DNA from 2 places in the Clostridioides sp. LIBA-6822 genome. Region 2 is predicted to be linked to the other one. Evidence: riboswitches for the same ligand, from Rfam matches in the RefSeq annotation. Region 2 holds a riboswitch; the other holds the start of a gene.

Region 1 (4,196 bases), 150 kb from region 2:
TTTTATAATATAGTATTTTTATGTCTTAACTATTTGTTATACTATTAAAAAATATTTACTGTAAAAAAATTATTTTATTTAAAATTATTTTTTTAACAAACTTGAATATAAAAATCTCTTTTATCTTATTATCTTCAGACTAAAACATATTTTTATTTTATTGTTAATATTTCGCCAATATCTTAAAGATATTTTTTAATCATGTCTTCTATATTAGGAACTGTAGCATCATCTTTAGTAACTTCGTCCACTTTTTCCCCATCTTTGTATATAGCCATAGTTGGAAGACCTAATACTTTTTGTTTTATAGCTAATCTTCTAGCTTTTGTTGTATCCATCTTACAGAATTTTATTTTGTCCCCATAAGTCTCAGCTAATTTATGAACATCTGGCATTAAAGCTTTACAAGGTTCACAACCTTCACTCCAGAAATCAACAAATACAAAACCTTCTGCGTTTAAAACTTCTTCTTCAAATGTAGCCTTATCTAAATCTAACATTTTATTTTTCCCCCTTGAAATTTTTATTTTATTTTAAATATTATTCATTAAATTTAATTTACAGATTTTTAGTTTCCAAACTTTTCATCAATATATTTCTCAGCTACTATAGATGCAATTGCTCCATCGTTAGTTGCAGTTACAACCTGTCTTAGAGTTTTAGATCTACAATCTCCTGCTGCAAATACACCTGGTATGTTAGTTTTCATGTCTTCATCAGTTATTATATAACCTTTTTCATCCATATCAACTTTACCTTTGAATAAATCAGTTTGAGCATCTAATCCAACGAAAACAAATACTCCCATTGTTCCATCTTCTTCATCTGCAAAGTATTCATGAGTTTCTCCAGTAATCTTATTTTTAAATACAACTGACTCCAGTATTCCATCACCTTTGATTTCTTCTATTACTGTATCTAATAAGAACTCTATCTTTGGATTAGCTTTTGCTTTTTCTTCAACACTCTTAGCACATCTAAATCCTTGTCTTCTATGTACAATTGTTACTTTTCTAGCAAATTTAGTTAAATACATTGCTTCCTCTAATGCACTATCTCCTCCACCTACAACAAATACTTCAAAATCTTCAAAGAAGTCTGCATCACAAGTTGCACAATATGAAACACCTTTACCAGTAAGTTCTTTTTCCCCTGGGCAACCAATTTTTCTTGGAGTTGCTCCTGTTCCTATTATTACTGCTTTAGCTCTATATTCTGCTTTTTGACCTTTTAAAACTTTTATATCTCCATCTAGCTCAGTATCTACAATGTTATCTCTTAGAATTTCTGCTCCAAACTCTTTACATTGTTCAACCATTCTAGCTATTAGACTTGGTCCTGTTGCATTTGGAACTGACCCTGGATAATTTGCAATTTCATGTGTTATTACAATTTGCCCACCAGTTTTGTCTTTTTCTAGGATTAGAGTATTCAACTTTGCTCTTGCCCCATAAAGCCCTGCTGCAAGCCCTGCTGGTCCTGAACCAATTATTACTAAGTCATACACATTTTCCATTTTGACTTATCCTCCCCAATTAGATTTCTCATTTTATTTAATATTAAATTAGATTTAATATTTAGGCTGCTTTAATAATTTTTTAACAATTTTTTTTATTCATACTGCATTCTTTGTATTGTATTATAAAATATATCATAATCAATTACCCTAAAGTCGTCTTGAACACTTTCTGTCCATTTTGGAGTCTTTTTATTATTCTGAAATTTACTTGCAGTGATGATTGCTTCTTCAATTAAGGTTAAAGAGTTTATATCCAAACGATTTCCTCTCTTTAGTATAACAGTTCTATAAGGTGTTTCATTTGGTTTTACACTCCCATAGAGTGGATGAGATAAAAGTTCATATCCTTCATGTATCAAATCTCTACTTGCTTCTAAGATACCAATATAAGTTGTGTCTTTAAACAAAACTTCTCTTTCTTGAACTTCTTCTCTTACTTTCGGATTATTTGTAATTATTATCATTTTTTTACTCTCTTTCAATCTTTTATTTATTACTTGATAAATAAAAAACAGGAAAAACAAATCTCCCAATTTGTCTTCCCTGTTAAAATCATTTTCAGAGCCCCGTCCAAGTACAGTCATTTTTACCTGAGAATTTCATCTAATCTTTTGGGTAAATAGGATTAAATTTGTCCCTTCGGTCGCTTTTTTATAAAGCAGTCTCCCATACTCTTCATCCGGATTATTAAGTTATCAGAAAATTGAAAATTAAGCAATTTATCCTTTGTTTTCTATAAATAGCTTTTTTCTATCTCTGTTGACTTAAGTATATAAACATTCTATAAAATTTGCAATAGTTTTTTTATATGTATTTTGTATACATTTTTACTTTTTTTTCCAAGTGTTGATATTACATATTTCCTGTATTTTCTTTTTTTTTTAAGTACAAACCTTTTTTGGTTTACTTTCTCAAACTGATTAAAAATATAACTATTTTCACAGCAAATCTTTGATTTTTACATATTTTTTAATTTTTTACTTTTACCCACTGAAATTCTCATAATTTTTTATAATTTGCTATCATTTATTTCATCAAACCAAGATTTAACATTACCCATGATAGACTTAATACAGTTATTATCAAATGGTGAATATAAATTTCCCATACTTACAATACCTAAAAATGATTTTGTTCCTCCAACTTTACAAATATTTATATAATCTTGCCATCCTGCATCTCTATCTTGAATCATTTTTTTCCAAAATTGTAATGCACAAACTTGAGCTAGTACATAGTCTATGTAATAAAACGGATTTTTAAATATATGACCTTGCTTAAACCACCAACAACCTCGCTCTAAAAAAGAATTATTATCATAGTTTCTATGAGGTAAATATTTTTTCTCTAAATATCTCCATTTTTCTTTTCTTTTTGCCTTATCCTCATTAGGATTTTTATAAACATAATGCTGAAATTCATCAACAATTATTCCATAAGGTATAAATTTGACTGCTGTTGACAAGTGAGTAAATTTATATTTATCTGTATCTTCTTTAAAAAACAGATTCATCCATGGCCATGTTATAAATTCCATACTCATTGAATGAATTTCACAACTGTCAAGTGTGGGAAAATTAATCTCTGGCATATCAATCCATCTAGACATGTATAACTGGAACGCATGTCCTGCTTCATGTGTTAATACATCTATGTCATCAGAAGTTTGATTAAAGTTAGAAAAAATGAATGGCGACTTGTAATCTGGTATGTAGGTACAATAGCCTCCAGCTCCTTTACCTTTCTTTGTTTCTAAATCCATAAGTTCATTTTCTAGCATAAAATTAAAAAATTCATCTGTTTCTTTTGAAAGCTCACTATACATCCTTTGCCCATTCTGAATTATGTATTTTGAATCGCCTTTTAAACTTGCATTTCCTGTTAAAAATTCCACGTCTTCATCTATGTAGCTTAAGTTTTCTAAACCAAGTCTTTTAACCTGTTTTTCATAAAGCTCATTAGCCATTGGAACAACATATTTTAATACTTGCTTTCTAACGTTTTCTACCATATCTTCTCTATAGTCACTTCTCATCATTCTAACATATCCAAGCTCTACAAAATCTTCAAAGCCTAATTTTTTAGATATCTTATCTCTAAGTTTGACCAGTTTATCAAATATGTCATCAAATTTTGATTCGTTTTCTTCAAAAAAATTATAATACGCTTTGTTGGCTAATTCTCTTGTATTTCTACAATTAGAATACATAAACTTTCCCATACCAGATAAATTTCTTTCTTCTCCATCGAACATTATTTGTGCTGATGCTAAAAGTTTAGTATACTCCGAACACAATTTATTTTCTTCTTGCAATTCACTTATTATATCTTTAGAAAAACTTTTTAGAGAATAGTCTATTATTGTGAAAAATTGTTCCCCAAATTTTTTTATCAAATCACATTTAAACTTTGAATTTATTACAGCATCATAAAAATAAGAATTTAATTCTTCATACAAAGGCAGATATTCATCCCAGTAATTTTTTTCCTCTTGATAGAATTTATTAAGTGTATCTATACTGTATCTTATTGATGCTATATTTGACAACGTTTCTATTTTATTTCTCAATAAATTAATCTTATGTATATTTTCTTGCTGTTCTTCATAATTACAGGATTTTTTTATATCTTCTACGCACTCCAAAAATTCTTTTTTTATACTATCATAATTGGGTCT
Region 2 (4,196 bases):
CTGACAATATTATGGATAAAGTGCTTATGAATAAACATTTTTCGAGAAAACATGGAAAAAATGCATACTATGGTCAAAAATGATTATCTGGAGGTAAATTATGCTGGAGTCTTTAAAGGTCAAAATTGTGGAAATAGCAATTAAAGCAGAACATTATGGTTTATGTAAAGAAAAGGCTGGTAATTTTAGTATTAGAGATAGAGAGACTGGATATGTTCTTATAACACCTTCAGGTATAGGGAGAGAAGAATTGAAAATTGAGCATATTTGTGTGTTGGATTTAGATGGTAATGTAATAGAAGTAAAGAAAGGTATTAAACCGAGTAGTGAGGTATTGATGCATATTGAAATATATAAAGTAAGAGACAATGTAAATGCTATATCACATACTCACTCTTTATATGCAACATCATTTTCGGTAGCAAAGAAACCTATTATACCAATTGTATATGAATCTGTTAATTATGGTGGTTATGTGGATATTGCTCCATATGAGAGACCAGGAACTTTGAAACTAGCTAAAAACGTTTCAAAATTATTGCTAGATACAGATGCATGTTTATTAGAAAGACATGGATTAACAACTGTAGGTAATGACTTAGAAGAGGCATTTTTAAAATCAAGATATGTAGAAGAGGTAGCAGAAATATATTATAGGTCTTTAATGTTAAATCAGTTTAAGGAGCCTGAAGTATTAGATATTGATGAATTTAAATCATGGGAATATCCAGAAGAAGTAAAATTTTAATATAGATAATTTACATTAAGAAGATTAATTAAAGTCTAGATATGCTATTTATATGAATTAGTGTTTTTTGTAAATATATTTAGTATACTTTTTAAACAAATATAGAATTCCAAAGTCATATAAATTTGACTTGGAATTCTATATTTTTTATTTATGCATTATTTTTTAACTGGTTTTCTGGCGAATTTATATATTCAAAGTATTTTTTAGTTTCAGACACTATTATCGGAGATAGTGCAAGTAAAGCTATTAGGTTAGGTATTGCCATAAGTCCATTTACAATATCGGCAATTATCCAAACAACTTCTAATTTTAAGAATGCACCTAAAAGTACCATAGCGACAAATACAGTTCTATATCCATTCATACCTTTTACACCAAATAGGAATTCAAAGCATCTTTCTCCATAATAACTCCAACCTAAAATTGTAGTAAATGCAAATAATGTCAAACTAACTGTAAGTAATATTGGTCCAAATGTAGGAATTGCTCCATTAAAAGCTGCTTGTGTCATAACAGCTCCATTAAGGTCAGAACACCATACTCCTGAAATAACAAGAGAGAATCCAGTAAGTGTACAGATTATAATAGTATCTATAAAAGTACCTGTCATAGATATAAGACCTTGTTCTGCTGGCCATTCAGTTTTAGCCGCAGCTGCAGCTATTGGAGCACTACCTAGACCAGATTCGTTTGAAAATACACCACGAGCTATACCATTTCTAATAGCCAGTGAAATAGTTGCTCCTAGGAAACCACCAGTTGCAGCAGTAGTTGTAAAAGCACTTTTAATTATTAACATAAAAGTTTCTGGTATCTTGTTCCAAAAAGATATTAAAATGATTCCACAGATTACAATGTATATAACAGCCATAAAAGGTACTATCTTAGTAGCTACATTAGATATACTTTTAAGACCTCCAAATACGACTAACGCTACAAATACTGCTAATATAACACCTGTGATTCTAGGGTCTACACCAAAGCTGCTATTTATCGCATCTGTTATTGAATTTACTTGGGTAAAAGTACCTATTCCTAAAAGTGCAACCAATATACCACTTATAGCGAAAAATATTGCAAGAGGTCTCCATTTTTCACCCATACCATTTACTATGTAATACATTGGTCCACCAGATACTTGACCATTTTTGTCTTTAGTTCTATATTTTATTGCAAGAACACCTTCTGAATACTTAGTAGCCATTCCAAAGAATGCTGCTATCCACATCCAAAAAAGAGCACCAGGTCCACCAGCTTTAATAGCTGTAGCAACACCAACAATATTACCAGTACCAACTGTAGCAGCTAGTGCAGTACATAAGGCTGCAAAACTTGAAACATCACCACTACCTTTGTTTTCAGCAGAGAAGATTAATTTAAGAGCTCTTGGAAGTTTAGTTATTTGTATAACTCCAAGTTTAACAGTAAGTAATATACCAGTACCAACTAGTAGTACTAGCAAGGGTGGTCCCCAAATAAAAGCATCAACTTTGTTTAAAATATCAATTAGATTCATAAAAACACTCCCTCATTTTTTTGCTTTGTACAATCAATAGAATTTTTAATGAAGTAATTGACAGGAAATAAGTATAATTTATTATAATTTCTAGTGTAATAAAAAAAGCTAAATCTAAAAAAGATTCAGCTCTGGATATACACTAATTAGCAACCAAAATAAAAGTATTAATAATACTGATTTTGGTAGATAATCCCTGTCCTTTTGCCTGAGAGATTGAGCATAAAAGCCTTGCCCCTTCGGCGCCCATAATGGGTCTCTCCAGAGTTCCGTAAATTTTACAGTCCTACTTTTAAAAAGTACCTGAGAGTGTTACTCCTTCGGTGTGCTATATAGCAACTCTTCTATAAAATCTTAACCGGATATTGATTTGTCATAGCTTATTGTATTAATAATATTAATATAAGTTTTTATGTTTTGTCAACTGAAAAATTAAAAAACAGTAAAAAAATATAAAAATGTAAGTCTAATTACGAATTATAAATTTAAAAATATAAGTAATATACGTGAAAATGGATATCGTAATAAGCATACAAATTAGGCATAAAACAAGTTTTAAATAAAAAAATCTTAAATAATTAATTAGATATGATTAAATTATGGTAATATTATAGTTACGATATTAAGAAAGGTTCTATTTATTTAGATTTTAAGTGTAATATGAGATTGAATATAGAGAAAGGAAGTATTTTTAGATGGGAAAAGTATTAGTACTAGCAGAAAAACCTTCTGTTGGAAGAGATATAGCAAAAGTTTTGGGTTCAAAAAATGAAAAAAATGGGTATATAGAGGGTCCAAAGTATGTGGTTACTTGGGCATTAGGCCATTTGGTTACGCTTGCTGACCCTGAAAGTTATGGAGAAAAATATAAATCATGGAGCTTAGAAGACTTGCCAATACTTCCTAAGCATCTAAAGACTGTTGTAATAAAAAAGAGTGGAAAACAGTTTAATACAGTCAAAGCTCAAATGAATAGAAATGATATAGATGAAATAGTTATAGCAACAGATGCAGGTCGTGAGGGAGAGCTTGTAGCAAGATGGATAATAGAAAAATCACAAGTAAAAAAGCCTCTAAAACGTCTTTGGATTTCATCAAGTACAGATAAAGCGATAAAAGAAGGTTTTGCAAAATTAAAAAATGGAAAAGAATATGAAAATCTATATCATTCAGCAATAGCACGAGCAGAAGCTGACTGGATTATTGGAATAAATGCAACTAGAGCTTTGACAACAAAGTATAATGCACAACTTTCTTGTGGAAGAGTTCAGACACCTACTCTTGCTATGTTACTTAAGAGAGAAGAGGAAATAAGAAATTTTAAACCAAAAGAGTATTATGGAATAGAGTTAATTGCTACAAAGGGAAGTTTAGATATAAAGTTTATTTGGAGTGATAAGAATAATAACTCTTCAACATTTAGTAAAGAAAAGATAGAGTCTATATTAAAAAAGGTTAAAAATTTAGATATAAAAATATCTGAAGTAAGCAAATCGTATAAGAAAAAATATTCACCTGCATTATATGATTTAACAGAGTTGCAAAGAGATGCAAATAAAATGTTTGGGTTCTCAGCAAAAGAAACTTTATCTATAATGCAAAAACTATATGAGCATCATAAAGTACTTACTTATCCTAGAACTGATTCTAGATATTTAACATCAGATATTGTTGGAACATTAAAAGACAGGATAAAAGCTGTAAATGTTAGTGATTATTCAAAAATATGTAATAAATTATTAAAAAGCAATATTACAGCTAATAAATCTTTTGTTGATAATTCAAAGGTAACAGACCATCATGCAATAATACCAACAGAGCAGAAGGTATTTATGAGTGATTTTAGTGATAAAGAGCGAAAAATATATAATCTTGTAGTAAAAAGATTTTTAGCAGTATTGTCTCCTCCTTTTGAATATGAACAGACAA

The links. Region 2 has a riboswitch for glycine ahead of ACTG48_RS12360 (alanine/glycine:cation symporter family protein). Riboswitches for the same ligand answer to the same signal wherever they lie in the genome.
Region 1: another riboswitch for glycine. It lies ahead of ACTG48_RS13200 (GrdX family protein); the one in region 2 lies ahead of ACTG48_RS12360 (alanine/glycine:cation symporter family protein).

The regions. Positions count from the first base shown of each region.
Region 1 is NZ_CP196995.1:2,741,656-2,745,851, forward strand. It holds gene trxA (thioredoxin TrxA) at 183-500, opposite strand; gene trxB (thioredoxin-disulfide reductase) at 569-1,516, opposite strand; gene ACTG48_RS13200 (GrdX family protein) at 1,612-1,983, opposite strand; glycine riboswitch at 2,087-2,198, opposite strand; gene ACTG48_RS13205 (M3 family oligoendopeptidase) at 2,529-4,196, opposite strand, start outside.
Region 2 is NZ_CP196995.1:2,593,008-2,597,203, reverse strand. It holds gene araD (L-ribulose-5-phosphate 4-epimerase) at 1-83, shown strand, start outside; gene ACTG48_RS12365 (class II aldolase/adducin family protein) at 101-748, shown strand; gene ACTG48_RS12360 (alanine/glycine:cation symporter family protein) at 900-2,267, opposite strand; glycine riboswitch at 2,454-2,542, opposite strand; gene ACTG48_RS12355 (DNA topoisomerase III) at 2,963-4,196, shown strand, end outside.